2 regions of the Paenibacillus sp. R-74696 genome follow, and region 1 is predicted to be linked to the other one. Evidence: predicted binding sites of a transcription regulator. Region 1 holds the regulator's gene; the other holds the start of a gene.

Region 1 (10,470 bases):
GAGGAAGTGAACGAGGCGGACTTAGTGCTGCATGTCGTAGACAGCAGTTCGCCCATGCGTGATGAGCAAATGGCCGTTGTAGATCGCATTTTGAACGATCTCGGGGCAGCAGGCAAGCCTACGCTGACGATTTATAATAAAATCGATCTTTGCTCGCCTGAGGAAGCCTACACGCTTCGTTCTGGTGGAGATTCTCTGATCATCAACGCATACAAGGAAGCCGACTTGAAGCAGCTTTGCGATACGATTCAAGAAAAGCTTATGGGGGATACCGTTGTGTTTGCGCTGCCAGCCGCCAGAGGCGATTTAATTGCGCTTGCTTACCGCACGGGAGAAGTAATTGAGCAAGAAGTGGATGGCGAAGAGGGAGAACTGCTTCGTCTGACGATTCAGTTGAGCAAACAGGATTATGAAGTGAACGGGCACCGTCTGCATCCTTATATCGTCTAAGGATGCTTTGGAGCCGATCGACAAAAGGGAGAGACTACAGCAGCAATGAACGGAAATAGCGGAGTTGACAATGGACTGAATGGCAATGAAGAAGATTTGGTATGGAAACGGCTTGAGGAGCTTGCTGAGGAAGCAGAGGAGCTTGCAAGCGATCGGATGAAGGCGGTTGACCGCATTGCAGAACGAAATCAATGGAAGGTCATTCAGGCATTCCAGAAGCATCGAGTAAGCGATTATCATTTTAGCGGCTCAACTGGCTATGGCTATAATGACCGTGGGCGTGAAGTGCTTGATTTGGTATATGCCGATATTTTCGGTGCAGAGGCGGCGCTCGTTCGCCCTCATTTTGTGTCGGGAACACATACGATTAGCTGCGCCTTATTTGGGGTATTAAGACCAGGAGACGAACTTTTGTATGTGACGGGCACGCCATATGATACGCTGCATAAAGTCATCGGCAAGCCGGGCGATGGAAAGGGCTCCTTGCAGGATTTTGGCATCCAATACAATGAGGTGGCTCTGCTGGAAGACGGAGGACTTGACTGGACAGGAATTGAAGCAGCCATTACAGCGCAAACTAAAGTAATCGGCATTCAGCGCTCTCGCGGCTACAGCTGGCGTGCTTCTTTTACTGTGCAGCAAATTGGTGAAATAACGAGCCGCGTCAAGCAGATTAAGCCTGATGTGCTGGTGTTTGTGGACAATTGCTATGGTGAATTTACCGAGCTTTTGGAGCCGACCCAGGTTGGCGTTGATATAATGGCAGGTTCATTGATTAAAAATCCTGGAGGCGGTCTTGCCTCGACTGGCGGTTATATTGCCGGTACATATGCGGCAGTCGAGGCGGCGGCTTATCGCTTGACTGCTCCGGGCATTGGTGGCGAGGTAGGCGCCATGCTGGGGACGCTTCGTTCGATTTACCAAGGGCTGTTTCTAGCCCCTCACTTAGTGGGACAAGCAGTTAAAGGCAGCGTGCTCGCATCGGCTTTATTCACGCAGCTTGGATTTGATACGCAGCCTCACTGGGATACGCCGCGAACGGATTTAATTCAAGCTGTCAAATTTGGCAGCGCGGAGCATCTGATTGCTTTTGTACAGGGTATTCAACAGGCAGCGGCAGTTGACTCCCATGTTACACCAGAGCCATGGGACATGCCCGGATATGAACATCCTGTCATAATGGCGGCAGGAACGTTTATTCAAGGCGGAAGCCTTGAGTTATCTGCAGATGCGCCAATTCGCGAGCCTTATATCGCTTACATGCAGGGTGGGCTTACGTTTGCCCATGCGAAATACGGTATTTTGACGGCATTGAAGCGTCTTGTTGTTGAAGGATTAATTGTAATTAAACCTCACACAACTTGACACTTCCTTGGTAGGACGTTAAAATAGATGTAAATGAGCGACTGGAAGGTTGATGTGATATGGCTGACGAGATACGTAGAAATATGGCCTTATTTCCAATAGGCATTGTAATGAAGCTTACTGATTTAACAGCCCGCCAAATTCGTTATTACGAGCAGCATGATTTGATAGTACCGGCTAGGACGGCTGGGAACCAGCGATTGTTTTCTTTTAATGATGTAGAACGGCTGCTGGAAATTAAAGCTTTAATTGAAAAGGGCGTCAACATAGCTGGAATCAAGCAGGTTATGAATCCGGTTTCCAAAGAATCCGAAGATGCGACTATTGTTAGTGAGCAATCGGAGGTTACGCGTAAGGAACTGTCTGATGCCCAGCTTCACCGCATGCTCAAGCAGCAGCTATTGGAGAAACGGCCTGGTCAGGCCTCGCTTATACAGGGTCAGCTATCGCGTTTCTTGCACAAGCGCTAGGATGCAATCGTACCATTATAATCAAGCAAACAAGGGAGATGACTTTTAGTGAGCTATACTAAAGTGGATATCAAGAGAATTGCCGAGGAACAAAACGTAAGATTCATCCGCCTTCAATTTACAGATTTGCTGGGAACGATTAAAAACGTTGAAATTCCAATGAGCCAGTTGGATAAAGCGCTTGATAATAAAATGATGTTTGACGGCTCTTCCATCGAAGGTTATGTGCGTATTGAAGAATCTGACATGTACCTTTACCCTGATTTAGATACATGGGTTGTATTCCCATGGGTTGCACAAGATCGTGTAGCTCGTCTGATCTGTGATATTTATATGCCTGACGGCACACCGTTCGCAGGGGACCCGCGTGGTATTCTGAAACGTGCGCTGAAGGAAGCGGAAGAAATGGGTTATACGGCGATGAACGTAGGTCCTGAACCGGAATTTTTCCTGTTCAAAACCGATGAGCGCGGCGAGCCTACAATGGAACTGAATGACCAAGGCGGATATTTTGACCTTGCTCCTATGGATTTGGGCGAAAACTGTCGCCGTGAAATCGTATTGACGCTTGAGGAAATGGGCTTTGAAATCGAAGCATCTCACCACGAGGTTGCTCCAGGACAGCATGAAATTGATTTTAAATATGCAGATGCAATTAAAGCCGCTGACCAAATTCAAACGTTCAAGCTCGTTGTTAAAACGATTGCGAGAGAGCATGGCTTGCACGCTACATTTATGCCTAAGCCGCTGTTCGGCGTGAACGGATCGGGCATGCACTGTCACCAATCGCTGTTCCAAGGCAGCACCAACGTATTTTATGATGAGAGCGACAAGCTGGGCCTTAGCGCAACTGCTCGTTATTATATGGCAGGTATTTTGGAGCATGCTCGCGCAATGGCTGCTATTACGAATCCGACAATCAACTCGTACAAGCGTCTTGTACCCGGTTATGAAGCACCTTGCTATGTGGCATGGTCTGCAAGCAACCGTTCGCCAATGATCCGTATTCCGGCTTCAAGAGGACTGAGCACGCGCGTTGAAGTGCGTAACCCAGACCCTGCAGCTAATCCATATTTGGCACTAGCCGTTATGCTGAAAGCTGGCCTGGATGGCATCAAGAACAAAACGACTCTTCCAGCTCCAACAGACCGCAACATCTACATTATGACTGAGGAAGAGCGTATTGAATCCGGTGTGCCAAGCTTGCCGGTTGATCTTAAGGAAGCGTTGGACGAGCTGCTCCGCAGCGATGTTATCTGCAGTGCGCTCGGAGAGCACGCTTTGGCTCACTTCTACGAGCTGAAAGAAATTGAGTGGGACATGTACAAGACGCAAGTCCACCAGTGGGAAAGAGATCAATATTTGACATTGTTCTAGAAGGTGGAATCCCTTTGGACTCCCTGATTGTGAGACGGGGATCAAAACACCTTGAAAGATTAAGCAGCCAGTTGCCGGGAATCTTCCGGTGACTGGTTCTTTATTTCTATTCCATTGAGGCATTATCAGTGGGTATTTCCTGTAGGGAGATGCTTATGGTAATGCCTTTTCCCTTTACCGTAGATCGGCAGGTATGAGATATATTTATGCTAATATGATCACAACTATGGAGCTGTCTTTCGAGATGTATGAAATGATCGTGTACATTCGTAGAACATTAAAATTCTGTCTTGCCAACAGAGTTGGGTCATGCAATGATGAATGTATTAAAATTAAAAACCGAAATTCAAAATAAAATAAAAGATGGTGGCGCCATAAATGGAGACAGCGAGTTATCTGCTTTTTAGCATATTGGATGCAATTGCGATGGTTGTATTGATGATTAAATCGTACAGGCAGCCACTTGCAGCATATAAATGGAATATCCTTTTCATATGTGTTGGAGTCGCCTGTTGGTCATATGTCGTCCGGGTTGTTCTTGGCTTATCTCCCTACATAGATATATTTGGGCAATTTTTAATCTTTGCAGCGTTTTTTCGGTATTCTCTTAAAATCAGACTTGTTTATTCTGGTTTGATGGTAGCAGTAGGATATGCTGCCTATGTATGCATACAGTTTCCGATCTATTTTGCTGTGACTGCACTAGGTGTTAGCGATGTTGTTGCTCAAAATACGGGAGGCAACGGGGTTATTGCGATTCAATTTTTCACAGATGCCGCTTCGTTGATGGTCGGATGGCTACTATCATTGTTTAATTACGGATTTACTTTCATTGTCATTCCTCCGCATGACTTAAGCCGCAAGGAGAAGCTATTCACCGGAACGAATGGAATGCTTGCCGTATCCACATTGGCTGCAGTGGCAATAATCACGACATCCTTATATTTGACCGTTCATTACGATGCAGCCTTGTACGCGTACCCCTTGGTATTATTGATACTTGGCACCCTGTATTTCCTCTCTAGAAGGAGGGAATCAGAAGATGATAGAATTTATATCACAAAAAATGGCGCTATTTATAAAAAGGTTAGATCCTAAAGGCGACGTGTCTGTAGAAGTGATGGCATTTTCTTTGGGGAATCGGATTTGTTCTGCGACTATAATCGTAGTCACATTGATAATTGGAATTGCAACAGAATCTTTTATACCGTCATTAATCGGTCTAGTGGCTTTTTGGATACTTAGAAAGTTTACTGGTGGCTTTCATTTCAAGTCTCTTACAACGTGTGTGGTTGTCTCAACTTTTCTTTTATCTATTATTCCACATATTGTCTTAAGTGGCACGGTCATGATAATATTGATATTGTTGAGTTTAACGTTATTGATTTGCTGGAGTGGAGGCAGTGAAAGGAATTTACCTTTGTTGCTCATTTTGTCAAATATATTTTTTCAATCAGATGTTATTGCGTTAGCTTTCTTCGCTCAGATGGTATTGGTAATTATTCATCAAAGGGATGGAGGTGTTGAATATGATGCAAAAATTAGCGCGTAAAATTGCAGAGAAACTGCAAAAAGACGCTGAACGTTCCGTCGCAACTGGAAACCGGAAAGGGTTCATTGGGGCTCAACCAATCCCGAAAGAACTTCGTAAGTAGAGTGATTATCATATGGATCTAACGACTGAGATTTTAGGACAACGAATTTACGATGGGGAAATCGATGGAGAGCAATTTGATACATTCAAATTAGGTGAAGTTTTTTTTGTAGATATATTTCAGCCCAAAAAAAACTATCATATTCCGAGATTCCATACCACTAAGGGCCTTTTTACATTTATAACGACACTAGAAGCATGTAAACAAATATTTTTGCCACTGGGATTTGTTGCACTGGATGTTAACAACCTCGTGAACGTACAGCATATTATAGAGGTTACTAAAACATTTTACGCCATAACTGCGCATTTCGAAGGTGGTTACACAGCAAATGTAGCTAAGGGGAAATTGCCTTTAGTAGAACATTTACTAAAAAAGAGCTAAATCCAGAAATGGGTTAGCTCTTTTTTAATACACATTTTCATTATTATGTCAATAAAAATCGGCACTAGTATCGAACGTGTAAGTAATTCGACAAAAAACGACAAAAAATATAAGTATCCTGTGTTATATTAAAAATGTAAAACAGAGGGAAACGAATATCATTATAGAGACAGAGATATTAAGCAGCAATGATCGAGTTCCATGCAGCGGGGAGATAAAGCCGCATTATATCTCGTCTCACAGTTCAGCGAACGGGAACTAGTTTCACTTCGCTATACTGTTGAGTGCGGAATGCCGAGCTCTTCCTCGCTGGGTTCGATCAGATTCACAGCATCGAATGAATGTATGATGAAACAATAGCATAAGTAGTTCCCATAACCGAATGTAACTTCGGAGAAGGCTGACGCAAGCATTACTGATGTAGATATCAGTAGTACTCGCGTCAGCCTTTTTATATGTAGTTAGTTATTGATTCGACACTACTGATGGTGATGAAAAAAAGTTAAATGAAGTGAGTAGACTGAAGATTTTTATAGAATTTTTATAATTAGGTACAATTTCCTATTATGTTTGCCGATATAAGGTATATTATGTTGAGCGAAGGGGTTCTAAATATGGCAAAACGTAGAAGGAAGAAAGAGGAATTGGACCCGGTACAAGCATTTGTGCTGCTTCTTATGATGATATATGCAATTGTAGCAATATCCATCGCTCGCAAACGTAACGAACAGCTTAAACGCTCCGGTATCGCAGAAATAGATAAGATGGAGGGCCGACAGTTTGAGAAATATCTTGGACATCTTCTAGAGGCTCATGGCTACAGGGTAACAGTGACGCAGGCAGCAGGTGATTTCGGGGCAGATCTTGTTATAACAAAAGATGCACAAAGGGTGGTTGTTCAAGCTAAACGTTATAGTAAAAATGTTGGAATTAAGGCCGTTCAAGAAGCACAGGCTTCTATCGCACATTATTCGGCAAGTGAGGCATGGGTCATTTCCAATAGTGGATATACTGAAGCTGCAGTCACATTAGCCAAATCAAATGCGGTTCGGCTTATTGATCGAGCAGAGCTCATTGAAATGATTTTGAAGATCAAAGCCGATTCATCGATTCCAATACCACATGCCAACACAGAACAAAACAATACAGAGAAAATGATTATGAAGCAAATAAGAAAAGGTGTAGAATGTGCAAAATGTGGACAGCCATTAGTTCGTCGTAAAAGTGCACGTGGAGAGTTTTTGGGTTGTTCAAGTTTTCCTAAGTGTCGTCATACCGAAGCAGTCTGAGTAGGAAGATCGAGAGCTGGAAAAAATCCTCTGCCTAAATAAAAAAGCTGCATCCAGCCCGTTTCTTATACGGGCAAGGATGCAGCTTTCTTCATGTATGAAGAGTATGAAATATAAACGATTAATGGAAATCCCGGAACAAGCCAATGACTTTGCCTAAAATCGTAACATTCTTCAGGCGAATAGGTTCCATTGTTACGTTCTCAGGTTGGAGACGGATATGATCCTTCTCGCGGTAGAAGGTTTTGACCGTTGCTTCATCGTGCTCTGTCATAGCGACCACAATATCACCGTTAGTAGCGGTTTGCTGCTGGCGCACAATAACGTAGTCGCCGTTATGTATGCCTGCTTCAATCATGCTCTCTCCAATGACATTAAGAATGAATACATCATCATCACCTACATAATGGGAAGAGATTGGGAAATATTCTTCAATATTCTCGGTAGCGGTAATCGGCACACCTGCAGTAACTTTACCGACGATCGGTACATGGGTAACAGCAGGGCGTATAATTCCGTCGACATCTTCCTGGTCCAAAATCTCGATAGCACGTGGCTTAGTCGGATCGCGGCGGATAAGTCCTTTCTTCTCCAGACGGTCCAGATGACCATGTACGGTTGAGCTTGAAGCAAGTCCAACTGCTTCTCCAATTTCACGTACGGAAGGCGGATAACCCTTCTCGCGAACTTCGTTCTTTATAAATTCCAGAATCGACTGCTGGCGATTGGAAGCTTTGGACAACATGATCACTCCAGTTCACGCACTCCATGATGAGTGCGACAAGATTTTTGATTGAAACTTTGATTCAGGCACTGCATTCGAAGCGCAATATGAGTATTTATTTCTCAAATTATAACATGGAACCGCCGTTCGTACAAACATAAGTTCCTAAAAACAAAAGTTCGCATTGTATGTTGACCACAAACAAATGTTCGTGTTAATATCAAAACAGAACAAACGTTTGGGAGTGAGGGCAATGATCATTTATCCAGAATCCTATCAATCTATTTTTTCAGAGAAAGCGCCTGTTAAGGTGGCAAAGATGAAATCTCAAATCAACATGGCTGCAGTTAGCAACTACGCTTTGAAGTTGGCAGTGTGTTTGGCCCTGTTTATTGTATTGTTTTCTGGTTTTTTATTGGTGCGTACAGAAGCTTCAGTGAATCATGTTGCACCAGCGTCTGCTGGAGAGCAGACGGTAGTAGTCGCACAAGGCGATACATTATGGGAGATTGCACGTAAATATTCGGACAGTTCTGATGATATACGTTGGTCCGTCTTTCAAATACGGGAGCGCAACCAGCTGTCGTCACCAGATATATGGCCTGGGCAGAAGCTGGTCATTCCTTCGTCCTAGTGTCGTTAAGCAACATATCTCTATGGTATAGAATTGTATAGAACGGTGTCTGCTTGATAGAAATCATATAGCTGAACTTTGGAACTCAGAAAGTGCCAATACGCTATCTAAAATACAGAATAGATCGGAACAATGATAGCATTATCGTTGTACGATCTATTCTGTATTTAATTATACACCCATTTTCTTGAAATATAGGAAAGTATATGATTTTCTCATCCTTTCTCTATATTTCTCGGACTGAAACGCGCTGCGCCGCCAAAGGACGGCGACAGCCGTTTCACCTTGACAACAGCGTATTGGTAATGTCAAAGTAGAAAGAGTTTGGGAAAAGTACAGCAAGTGAGGTGAGCAACCAATGGAAGAGCTTATTGCAAGAATTAATGAATTATCCCGTAAAAATAAAACGATCGGTTTGACGCCCGAGGAACTGACGGAACGGGCTGAGCTGCGCAGTAAATATATGGAGCAGTTTAAAAGTAATTTTCGCCAGCAGCTTGATACGATTAAGTTCGTAGAAGATGAAGAGAATGAAGCGGAAGACGAGAAGCCACAGCATTAATCATCTTAATGGGAGAGGCGGGCTTTATTTATGAAATACCAATTGCTTGGACGTAGTGGACTGGCTGTTTCTGAACTTTGTCTTGGAACAATGACGTTTGGCAATACAACGAATGAACAGGATTCGCTTGAAATGATCAATCGTTTTGTGGAACGAGGCGGTAATTTTTTAGATACGGCTAACGTTTATGTAAGCGGACGCTCTGAAGAGATTGTTGGGAAAGCCATTAAAGGGCGTCGTTCGGAGATGGTCGTTGCGACGAAAGTTAGAATGACAACATCGCCTGATATTAATGGAGTAGGCTTGTCCCGCAAGCATATTATGGACGGCGTTGAAGCGAGCCTTAAGCGACTGCAAACCGACTACATTGACTTGTATCAGGTTCATGTATGGGATCATGCTACACCGATTGAAGAGACGCTGCGGACGCTCGATGACCTTGTCACATCAGGCAAGGTGCGTTATATCGGCTGCTCCAACTTTTTTGCGTGGCAGCTTATGAAATCCTTAGCTTGGAGCGATGCTAATCGTTATGTACGCTTTGTTTCGCTGCAGCCTCAATATAGCCTTGTCAGCCGTCAGATGGATCGCGAAATGATGTCGCTTTGTCTGGAAGAAAACGTGGGTGTTATACCATGGGCTCCGCTTGGTGGCGGTTTTCTGACGGGCAGGTATGATCGCACTGAGCCGACGGAGGGCAGATTGACTAGCAAAGTAGGCGAAAGCGCTTGGGCAAATCGGGCAAGTGAGCACAATTTTGCTGTTTTGGATGCTGTAGTAGCGGCTGCCAAGGAGCTTGATAAAACACCTGCTCAAGTTTCATTAAATTGGCTGCTGCAGAGGGAAGGCATTACGTCCCCAATCTTTGGAGCCAGTACGCTTGCACAATATGAGGATAATATGGGAGCTGTCGGCTGGTCGATGCCAGAAGAGGTATGGAATCGTCTGGACGATGTCAGTGCGCTTGCCGAAGACTATCCGAATCGTTTTATTGCAAAATTCAAACGCCCGTTTTAACAGAGTGCAGTGAAAGCTATAGATAAACAGTGTCAGTCTGCATCACTTGTCAAACTATATCGATAAAGCTTGATTTTGTGAGGCAGCAAATAAGGAGGAACGATTTTGTCACGTACATGGGAGCGCAAAGTGCGCCGAAATACGAATCAAATTAACAAAAATCGCAAAAAACAAGGCGGTCCGAGCTTTAAGCCTGCTGGACCCCAGTCAGATCGTTTTGTTGGCCGCAGCTATATTGCGCCGATTTTGCTCCTACTGTTTATTGCCATGTACGTTATTCTTGCACAAATGGACCCGCAATTTAAATTCGACACCTTGCTGGGTGTGACGATTGGCTGTTATGTATTTCTGGCAATTGTGTTTTTCCTGCGGCGCCCGTATATTACAATCGGTAAAAACTATGTTCAAACTCGCAAGCTGACCGGCGACAAGCGTCTAGGTGCAGAAGCGATCAAGACGATTCGCGTACAGCCTGGCTATGTGTCGATTGAACCGCAAAAAGGGTCGACGTGGGCTTTTTCACGAGCATTTCATCGGTATCCA
Region 2 (10,470 bases), on a different contig from region 1:
GAAAATCCAATCGCTCGCTCAGCTCGCTGTCCTGCTCCTCCGGCTGCAGCTCAAGCTGCGCCAGCGAAAGAATGCCTTGCAGCCGCAGCTCCCTCTCCTCAAGGCCCTCATTTGGCTGGAGCGCTGCTGCTGCTTCACTGCTGAATACCGCCGCTGCAACGAAGCCTGATCGCCATTCCAGCCTTCTCATGCCGGATAGCTGATCTATTTCCTCTGCATCCTGCTGCTCAAAGCTTGATGCGGCGAGCGGTCCAAGCCAATCTAAAAAAGTCGTTGCCGATGCCAGTTTAAAATCCGGTATGCTGCCGCTTGCGTCAACAGCTGCCAGCCAGCCTGGCAGCTTCTTAGCTGCATCTGAAACCGTACCGACCAGAAACATTTTTTCCTTTGGGCGGGTGAGAGCCACATATAAAATCCGCATTTCCTCGGCCAGCATTTCCATGCGCAGCCTGCGGCGAATGGCTAGAAATGGCAATGTCGGATAGCTGACACGCTGCTGTGGATCCACAAATCGCGGTCCGAATCCGAGCTGCTTATGACGCAGAAAAGCACTCCGCAAATCCTGCTGGTTAAATGACTTGCCGAGACCTGCCGTGAACACGACGGGAAACTCCAGCCCTTTGCTCTTGTGGATCGACATAATGCGGACGACATTTTCCTGCTCGCCGAGCGCCCTTGCCGTGCCAAGATCCCCTCCGCTATCGCGCATTCGCTCTACAAAACGCAAAAACCGGAACAAGCCCCGGAAAGAGGTTGCCTCGTAACCGCGAGCGCGGTCATGCAAAGCGCGTAAATTCGCTTGGCGCTGCGTGCCGCCAGGGAGACCGCCGGCAAAATCATAATAAGCGGTTTCACGATAAATACGCCAAATGAGGTCAGCCAACGCGCCCTGTCTGGCCTCGCTGCGCCAACGCTCAAGCTGCGCGAGAAAATGAGTCAGCTTCTGGCGCAACGCCTCTGGGAGCGTTAGGCTGCCTTCAGCAGCTAGCAGCGCTTCAAAATAGCTGACGCCGGACTTTTCTATCCTTATGAGCGCCAGCTCCTCGGCGTCCAAGCCGAAAATAGGAGATCGCAGCGCACCTGCGAGCGGAATATCCTGATACGGATTGTCAATGACACGAAGCAGGGACAATATCGTCTGCACTTCAATGGCATCAAAATAGCCGCTGCTCAGCTCGGCATAAGCGGGTACCCCATCAGCCTGCAGCTCCTCGATGATAATAGGCGCCCACTGCGATGTCGCGCGCAGCAAAATAACGATATCCCGCCATTCCAACGGACGGCTCCGTTTGTTTTTGCCATCATAAACGCGGTAGCCGCTGTCCATAAGCGATTGGATTTTCCGCGCAATCAGCCGGCCTTCCAGCTGCGCTGTCTGCAAATCCTCCGCCGACTCAGCAGCGTCTTGCCCCTCTTCCTCATCCTCTGGCTGCACTTTATCCTCCGCGATGACAGAGCCGGCCTTATCGATGACAATCAGCTCTACTTCGTATGCGCCCGTTTCCTCTGCTGCTGGATAAGAAGCGCCGCATACAAGCTCTGCGCGCTGATCATAATCCATTTCGGCTACGGATTCCCGCATAATGCCGCGAAATACATCATTCACGCCGTCAACTACCTCTTGACGGCTGCGGAAGTTGCGCGCCAGATCAATGCGCAAGCCTGCTGATTGTTCATCGGAAGAAGCAGCTTGAGCTATTGACGATGCATGAATGGCAGCTTCTTTATCCGCTTCGTCCATGCCCGGCTGAGCAGTCTGAACCGCGTAGCTTTTGTATTTATGCATAAATAGATTTGGCTCCGCAAGCCGGAAGCGGTAAATGCTTTGCTTTACATCGCCAACCATAAAACGGTTCCCCGCTCCCGGTCTTGATATCAGCGTTACAATCGCTTCCTGCACCATATTCATGTCCTGATATTCATCAAGCAAAATTTCATCGAATTGGTTCTGGTATTCCAGCGCCGCATTCGAAGGCAGTGTCTGCTCTACGGACGAGTCTTCCGTGCGCAATATGCGCAGGCAATAATGCTCCAGATCGCCAAAATCCAGCAGCCCCTTCTCCCGTTTCGCTGCTTCATACCTTTTGCCAAAATCAATAATGAGCTCGCTCAGCGCCGCCATTAATGGAGCCAGCTTCTGCAGCTCCTCCAAAAACTGTTCCGGCGTACGCCCGAACAGCTCATCGGCTAATGTGCCGAGCAGCTTTTTGGCACCGTCCCGCAAATCTTTCGCCTGCTCCTGCAGCGATTTGTCATATTCGTCGCCGCGCATCGCCTTTAATTTCCCAAATTCCACCGTATGGAACGGCTCAAACCATTGCTCCCAAGGGCCTTCCTGTACGGCAGTCTTGAGCATGAGGACAAGTGCCAGATCGTCCTCGAAATTGGCAGCATAAGGCGCTGGTCCAGCAGGCTCGCGCGTTAAATCAAGCCCCTTCCGCAGCAGAGCCTCCGCGCCGGCAAGCGCCAGCTCCACATCGTCGCGCAAGCTGGCAACCCAGCTGCTGTGCTGAAGCTCGGCTGCATTTTGCACATTAAAGCTTTGAGCCGTTTCTCGCAGCCATTCTTCAGGCCATGGATGGCTTTGCGCAAAAGCATACAGATCCTGTACGAGCTTGTACAGCGGCTCATCGCCGCGTTCTCCGCCCAACCGGTCCGCCAGCGCCAGAAAAGCGCCACCGGCGCCAGAATCGGCATCAGCCTCGTCATATTTTTCCTCAAACAGCTGATCCAGCACCTCCATCCGCAGCAGCTCGCTCTCTGTCTCATTGGCGATGCGAAAGCCGGGATCAAGCCCAATCAGCGGATAATAACGGCGAATAACATCTAGACAAAAAGAATGAAGTGTCGTGATCGACGATCTGTTCATCAGCGCAAGCTGGCGCCGCAAATGCTCAGATTCAGGCTGGCGATCCAGCTCCTTCTCCAGCGCAAGGCGAATCCGCTCCTTCATTTCCGCAGCTGCCGCTTTCGTAAAAGTCGCAACGAGCAAACGGTCCACATCGGTCGCGGAAGAAATTTTGCGAATGATGCGCTCCACCAGCACAGCCGTTTTGCCAGAGCCAGCAGCAGCAGCTACAAGGATGTTGGATCCTTCTGTTACAATGGCGCTCCACTGCTCATCGGTCCAGGTGCTGCCTTCTGGTTTAATGGCCTTTATCATTTCCGTCATCGATGCTTTCTCCTTTCTCCAGCCGCTGCCATAGCTCTTCCGTTGAAGGCTTGCGAAGCCGCACATATTCATTGCCGTCAAACAGCGGATCGAACTGGCAAACCGCTTTATAATCACAATATTGGCAAGGTATTTTTGTCCCAAGCTTGTACGGCTCAATCGATACCTTGCCACAGCTGATTTCCGAGCCAATTCCGCTAATCGTCCTCCTGACGGAATCCCGCAAAATGTCCCACTGCTTGTCCGTCACGACGGAAGAGCTGCTATAGAAAGCTCCATCCTTCTTAAGCGCTACAGGCAATAGCTCGGAGTATCCCGTTTCCAGCTGATTATCCATGAGGCGCACCGCCTCTGCTTCCGCCGTAACGAGCCCTCTCAGCTTGAAGCGCTTGCGCAGCTCTGCCTTGATTTTCGCTTCCGGCATTTGATTCGACATCGCAAGCAGCGGATTATGCACGTGAAAATAAAGCACGCCCGCAGGCGATGCCTGCTTTCCAAGCCAGCCGGAAGAATGCGTCACCAATACGTCCAAATACGTCAGCATTTGCAGGGAAAGCCCAAAGGCCACTTCCTCCAGACGCAGCTGAGTCACGCTAGACTTGTAATCCAGCACGCGCAGCAGCAGGCCCTGCTCCGTATCCGCAGCATCTACCCGGTCGATTCGCCCGATTATTTCCATGGACTGTCCATCCTGCAAAGGAATGATAAGCGGCGGCAGCGTTCCGCCAGGCCCAAAATCAACCTCCAGACCGACTGGCTGGAACGCCGCCCGGCGGGCATGCTCACTGAGCATAATGGCCGCCTGCGCTACAATTTCCTTAAGCTTGCGGGCAATATAGCGATAGCGGCCGCTGCTCAGCAATATTTGCGATTGCAGCCTTGGTGCTAGCTCGTCCACCGTATGAACCGCCGCCGCGCGGATTTCACGCTCGGAAGCCGAGCCGAAAGCGTGGCCAAGCCCTTCTTCTCCGGCCAATCGGCTGAGCGCGGCGTGAAATAGTTGTCCCACATCGGGCGCTTCCAGCCGGTTCATTTTACGCTCGCGCAGCTTCAGCCCATGAATGGCAAAATGCTGAAAAGGGCACGACACGAAGCGCTCCATTCTCGAGACACTCGCCCTCAAGCGAACGCCATAAAGCTGCTGTGCCGTATCAGCGGTCAACAGCTCCTCCTGATTCACATATCCAAGCGATTTCGTAAGCAGCGCAAGCTTCGCCTGCCATTCTGGACGTACTGCGAACCAATTGTAAAGCTCCCACCAAAAAGGAGCAATCTCGCTACCCTGCTTCCAAGCGCGCAGCTCCGTTATTAAGTAAGACAAGGCTCGCTTTGGATGCTGGATATATTCCCTTTGCTCCTTTACAGACATAGCCGGCGTAGGCTCCGCCTGCACTTGCTGTATCGGCAGCCCATGAAACAGCTGTCTTACCTGCCTGATAATTTCGGATGGGAGCAGGCTTTTTCCTTCTTCATCTGCCTCTGACCAGCTCATCCACAAATGGCGGCTCGGCGTTGTGAGCGCACTATAAATCAGAAAGCGCTCATCGAGCAGCCTTCGCTTGACGCCAGGTGCCATCACCAAGCCTTCCTCAGCCAGCCGCTCCCGCTCCTGATCCGTCAGTACGCCATCCTCCTGAAAACGCATCGGCATGACGCCATCATTGGCTCCCAGCACATAACAGATCTGTACCTGTCCGGAACGCGTCCGGTCCATGCTGCCTACCAGCACCTGATCGAGAGCAGGCGGAATGGCTCCTAATTTCAGGCTTTCCAGTCCTGTCTCAAGCATGCCAACGAATATATCGGCGGACAGCGGTTCATTTCCGACGAGCTCGACCAATTGGTCAAGCAAATTCATGACCCCATCCCACAGCTGGCGATGACCGCGTGAGCGCTGTACACGCCCAGCCTCGCTGTCCTCGCGGCTCCAGCGCTCCAGCCGATCCGCCGCCCCCGTATGCTCAAGCAAGCGGTATAAAGCTTCACACATCATGGTGACATTTGAAGCCTTCTCCAGCTCTTTGCCAAACTGCTGCAATGGCGGGACGATTACGCCGCGCGCCGCCATGACTGCTTCGAACTCCGCCTTCGCACGCATGGATGGCGCATTGGCCGCTGCATCCTGTTCTTCCTCAAGCGACTCGACAATGAATGGACGCCATCTTTTTTCATCCAGCCACTTCCAGCCATCAATGCCCGCCGCCAAAACGAAGTTTTCCAGCCAATCAAATTGATCACGGGGAATGCTTCCGTCAAGCGGAAACAGCAGCTCCGTCTTAATGCAGCGGAACACCGCCTCATAGCTCCAATTATGCAGCACCGTCTCCAGCGCGGAGCGTATGAACTCGACCAGCGGATGATGAACGGTGGTGTGCCTCTGATCAAGGAAATAGGGGATATTGTATTCTTGAAAAACAGCTTCGATATAGTCGCTATAATCTCCCGTATTCCGCACCATAACCGTCATATCGCGCCAGTTTGTTCTATCTTCCCTTACCCGGCGCAGCATATCGCGCGCCAGCAGCTCCACCTCGGTTCGCCGATTTGCTGCCGCATGCAGCGACAGGCCGCATAATGGACTGGCTGCATCCAGCATAGCCGGATTAGAAAGCGCCATTTGCGTCCGGCCCCCGTAGTGGCGCTCCAAATGAGCCAGCATAGGGCTGCTGCTGAACCTGTCCGCCGCTTCACCGCCATCGTTTACTGTACGGCCAAGCGTGCCGAGCATAATAGGCTCCAGCATTTCAACGCCTAAGCCCTCCGCCAGCTCCCTCAGCTTTACATAAGCGTCTGCTGTAGGATGAAACAAATCCAGCTCTCCTGGCCGCTCACCATCCGCATAGGTTCGATTCAGCTTAAGTGTAATCGTCACTTTCTTCGCCCTGCTAATAAGCGAGCTAAGCGCGACATATTCTTTTGGCGTAAAGCCATTAAACCCGTCTATCCAAATTTCCGTGTCTCGAATCGTTGAAAATTCGGACAGCCCCGTCGACAGATGAGCCAAATAATCCTCCGAATCCAAATATTGCCCAGCGAGCTCGGTCTCCAGCTTCTCGTATACAAGCTGCAAGTCATGCAGCTTGCGCTTCAGCAAGGCTGAGTCCTGCAGGGCAGAAGCTGCCTCTTCCCTGCGCTCTGCAATCATCGCCGAATTAATGCCATAACGCTTCCATTCGGTCAACAGCTCCCCAAGACGCTCAATGAAGCCCGGTTTTCCCGCTCCATGCTCGAATAGCTCCAGCTGATTGCCCAGCCGCTGTACGATTTTATAGAGCAGCATATTCTTGCCCTCGTCGCCAATTGGAATAAGCGCTGTTCCTCCGGTTTCCTGCATGACGCGAAGAGCAAGCCTGCGCAGGCTCAGCACCTGCGCCCGAATCATTCCCTGCAAGCCGCTGCCTCGAAGCAGCGTATACTCGGACTGAAAGGTCGCCTGTTCGGGCACGAGCAAAATTAGCGGAGCCCCGTCCGGGTCTGCGCTCAGCCTGCCGCGAACCGCATCCAGGCAATATGTCGTTTTTCCCGCTCCCGAGCGGCCCAGCACTAATTGAAGCGGCATCATGCAGCCCTACCTTCCGTTACGGTTCTATTATCAACCATACTACCATACCCGTAGCCACTTTTCACGAGCACTTCAAACATACGTTCTTAAATATTTGGCAAAAAAACCTCTTGAACGAGCAAAAAGCATACTCGCCGTTCAAGAGGTTTCCGTTATTTGCTGCGCACCTCAAAGATGGCAAATTTCAAGTAATGCCCTTCTGTTACGCCAAGCAGCTGCGGATGATCCTTGCCTGCCGCCCGCCATTCCACAAGCCTAAGCAGCTTGCCTGCATCGGCTGCGGCCTCCTGAATCGTCTCCAGAAACAAATCAGGACGCATATGGTAGGAGCAGCTCGCCGTTACCAAATAGCCGCCTTCATTCACCAGCTTCATGCCATGCAAGTTAATATCTTTATAGCCGCGGACAGCACCTGCTACCGCATTTTTTGTTTTGGCGAACGCCGGAGGGTCCAAAATGACAACGTCCCAGGTTTGGCCGCCGCCGCTGATCGGCTTGGACGTATCCGTGCCTGCACGGCTGCGCTCCAGACGCTCCTCCAGCCCCTTCGTTTGCAGTCTCAAGTAATCAAAAGCATCGGTTACAACAAATTGTACGCGATCGGTAAAGCCGTTGCGTTCCACATTGCGGCGCGCCGTATCAATGGCATGCTCGGAAATGTCCAAGCAGGTCACTTTCTTCGCCCCGTATTTACAGGCGTGCAAGGTAAAGCTGCCCGTATGCGCAAAGCATTCCAGCACCGTAGCACCGTCCCAGTAGGGGAAGGTGACCTCTTTGCCATTTGCATTGACTGGAACGAGTTCCCCTGTTGTCTCTGCACTCGCGCTGCTGTCCTCGGCAGGCTTCGGCATTAGCTTAATGCCGCTGCGCAGGCCCCAGCCCTTCATCAGCGGAGCGATGGAGGCGCGATTTTCACGCTGATCATAGAAATAGCCTGTCTTCTGGCCCTCCACAATATCAACCTCAAGCTTAAGCCCATTTTCTTCGATTTCCAAAATCGCCGGGCATTCCCCGTACAGCACGCCTGTACGCTTCTCTAAGCCCTCCAGCTGTCTAACGCCGACATCACTGCGCTCATAGATGCCACGCGGCTCAAACACCTGGATAAGCGCTTCAATGATCGCATCGCGGTGAATGTCCATGCCGAGTGTCAGCAATTGGATGACTAGCACATCATTAAAGCGGTCAACGGTCAGGCCTGGCAAAAAATCAGCTTCTCCGTATACGAGCCTGCAATCCTGATCCGGCACAAAACGGCTGCGGTGCTCCTTCGCCTGCTGGAAACGATCGTGGAAAAACGCAGCATCCATTGCCTCAAGCTGCTTATACGAAATAATACGCACCGTAATTTGCGATTTAGGATTCCAATAGCCCGTTGCCAGATAACGTCCTTGGTGACTGACTACGTCAACCAAGCCGCCCGGCTCTGCGGTGCCTTCCATTTTATCAATCTCGCTTGCATATACCCATGGGTGGCCCTGCTCCAAACGTTTTTTGCGCCCGCGCTGCAGCGCTATCCTTGCTCTCGTCATTATGGCAAAACCAACCTCTCTCATGCTTGTCATGCTTGTCTTGTTTGCTGCATATATGTATGGGTACATCTGTCACTCGTTTTTAGAAAAGGAGATTCAGCCCATGCTTCATTCTATTATTTTGCCGATTGTGATCGGCTTTGCATTATTCTTGAGCGGCATGAAGCTGATGGAGCTGGCGCTGCATCGCCTTGCCGGCACACAATTGAATCGTATTTTGCAGCGGTTTACCGCTACGCCCATTCACGGACTGGCGGCTGGCGCCATCTCTACTGCTTTTCTTCAGAGCAGCACAGCCGTTACCGTCATCTCTATAGGCCTCGTCAATGCCGGGCTGCTCACCTTTCGGCGAACGCTCGGCATCATTCTTGGCACCAACATCGGCACCTGCCTGACGACGGAGCTGCTTGGGCTGAGCCTTGAGCGTCTCACAATGCCGCTGCTCATTCTCTCCGTCTCCGCCTGGCTGCTGACCGCACTGCTCGGCGAGCTGCAGCTTATTCCCGCCTTAAGGACGGGCGGCTGGCTAAACACGATTCGTTCCGCCTCCGTTGCTACGCTCGGCTTTGGCATTTTGCTCGCCGGCATGGCGATGATGCAAAGCGTCGGCCCGGACATTCAGCAAAGCGCCATGTTTGACTGGTTTATGAGCAAAACGGCGGACAGCCTCTGGTGGGGGCTGGCCGCCGGTGCGGTGCTAACCGCAGCCGTGCATAGCAGCACGGCTGTCATTGCCATTATTATGGGTTTTGCGGCAATCGGAGCGATGCCGCTAGAGGTTGGCATTGCCGTTGTACTAGGCGCAAACGTTGGCACCTGCGTCACAGCACTGCTCGCCTCCATTGGCGGATCGCGCGCGGGACAATTCGTTGCGCTCGCCCATATAACGCTGAATGTCGGTGGCGCGCTGCTTTTCATGCCGTTTGTTGGCCTGCTCGCTGAAATATCTGCTTGGCTGACCGCAGCTCCAGCAGCGCAAATTGCCCATGCGCAAACGCTGTTTAATATTTTCAGCTCGCTGCTTGCCCTGCCGCTTTGCTATTTGCCAGCACTGCGGCGGGCGCCGCACCCAAACTAAACTTCCAACCCTGCACTATAAGCTATGTAAATGGTATGCCGAGGAGCTCTAATGCGCCGGAGACAATCCGATTGTTGTTGTCATAGCCGGATTGCTTCTGGCGTCTCCATGCATCAAGCGGCTCGAACCAATCCACTCCGCGAATTTCTTCTACTTGAGCTTGCAAATCGCCGCCGATGGCTTCAACCAGGTAATAGTGAACCTCTTTATCGACCGTACCATAGGTATCATGCTGGTACTGATATTTAATTTGGTCAATAGGTGCTACGATATTGCCCTGAAGCCCCGTTTCCTCAGCAATTTCCCGCAATGCGGTCTGCTCAACGGTTTCGCCTGTCTCCATCTTGCCTTTGGGAAGCGATACTTTGCCATAACGATCCTGAATAAGCTGAATTTGCAGCTTGCCTTCTTCCGTGCGGCGGTAGACGACGCCTCCTGCTGATATTTCCTTCACACCTGTTTCCCCCTTGCCTGATTGACATCATATCGCAATAGCGAAAATTCCAGCCGCTGCCTACTAGCGAAGCCAGCGACCGAAATCCGCGCACATTGAATGGCCTTTTGTTATGCTCTTAATGCTTCTGCATTTGTATGAACAGCAGCTTGCTGATCCTGCTCATTATCCAGCTCCAGCACAAAGCTGTGTGTCTCAGAGCCGCGAAGTGCCGGCACTTCGCCTTCCAGCACTCGCACGAGCTGGCCACGGCATTCATTGACGCCAGCTTCGGTAACCTTAACGCGGCACAGCTTCCCGATTAATTCTTCGGAGCCGTTGAATACAACTTGAATGTAGTTGTCGGAATAGCCCATAACAAGTCCCGTTCCTGGAGCTCCCTTGTAGTCGCGCTCTGGAATAATATCAAGCACAGCGCCTACATACTTCTCTGCATAAGCAAGCTGCATGCGCTCGGACAAGTCGATCAGCTTGTGGACGCGTTCATTCTTAATTTCATCATCCACTTGATCTTCCATGCGCGCTGCCGGTGTACCCGTCCGTTTGGAGTACGGGAACACGTGCATTTCCGAGAAGCCCAGCTCCTCCATAAAGCGGAAGCCTTCCTCGAACATTTCATTCGTTTCGCCAGGGAATCCAACGATAACGTCCGTGGTAATGGCAACACCCGGC

Evidence for each region. Region 1 encodes LexA, which represses DNA repair genes until DNA is damaged. Its sites were predicted from a motif close to CGAACATATGTTCG; they were not measured.
Region 2: the regulator LexA is predicted to act here: its motif matches at 6,808-6,821, upstream of addB (helicase-exonuclease AddAB subunit AddB).

The regions. Positions count from the first base shown of each region.
Region 1 is NZ_JBPULM010000034.1:14,396-24,865, forward strand. Features, by position in the region: gene hflX (GTPase HflX) at 1-450, shown strand, start outside; gene ACSR9A_RS16915 (methionine gamma-lyase family protein) at 496-1,815, shown strand; gene ACSR9A_RS16920 (MerR family transcriptional regulator) at 1,875-2,285, shown strand; gene glnA (type I glutamate--ammonia ligase) at 2,334-3,662, shown strand; gene ACSR9A_RS16930 (hypothetical protein) at 4,041-4,760, shown strand; gene ACSR9A_RS16935 (accessory gene regulator B family protein) at 4,705-5,214, shown strand; gene ACSR9A_RS16940 (hypothetical protein) at 5,192-5,317, shown strand; gene ACSR9A_RS16945 (dipeptidyl aminopeptidase) at 5,330-5,701, shown strand; gene ACSR9A_RS16950 (restriction endonuclease) at 6,316-6,990, shown strand; gene lexA (transcriptional repressor LexA) at 7,112-7,732, opposite strand; gene ACSR9A_RS16960 (LysM peptidoglycan-binding domain-containing protein) at 7,968-8,348, shown strand; gene ACSR9A_RS16965 (DUF896 domain-containing protein) at 8,707-8,910, shown strand; gene ACSR9A_RS16970 (aldo/keto reductase) at 8,941-9,927, shown strand; gene ACSR9A_RS16975 (hypothetical protein) at 10,033-10,470, shown strand, end outside.
Region 2 is NZ_JBPULM010000030.1:564,977-575,446, forward strand. Features, by position in the region: gene addA (helicase-exonuclease AddAB subunit AddA) at 1-3,172, opposite strand, end outside; gene addB (helicase-exonuclease AddAB subunit AddB) at 3,147-6,734, opposite strand; gene ACSR9A_RS14090 (class I SAM-dependent rRNA methyltransferase) at 6,887-8,266, opposite strand; gene ACSR9A_RS14095 (Na/Pi cotransporter family protein) at 8,370-9,344, shown strand; gene ACSR9A_RS14100 (NUDIX hydrolase) at 9,367-9,798, opposite strand; gene mtaB (tRNA (N(6)-L-threonylcarbamoyladenosine(37)-C(2))-methylthiotransferase MtaB) at 9,909-10,470, opposite strand, start outside.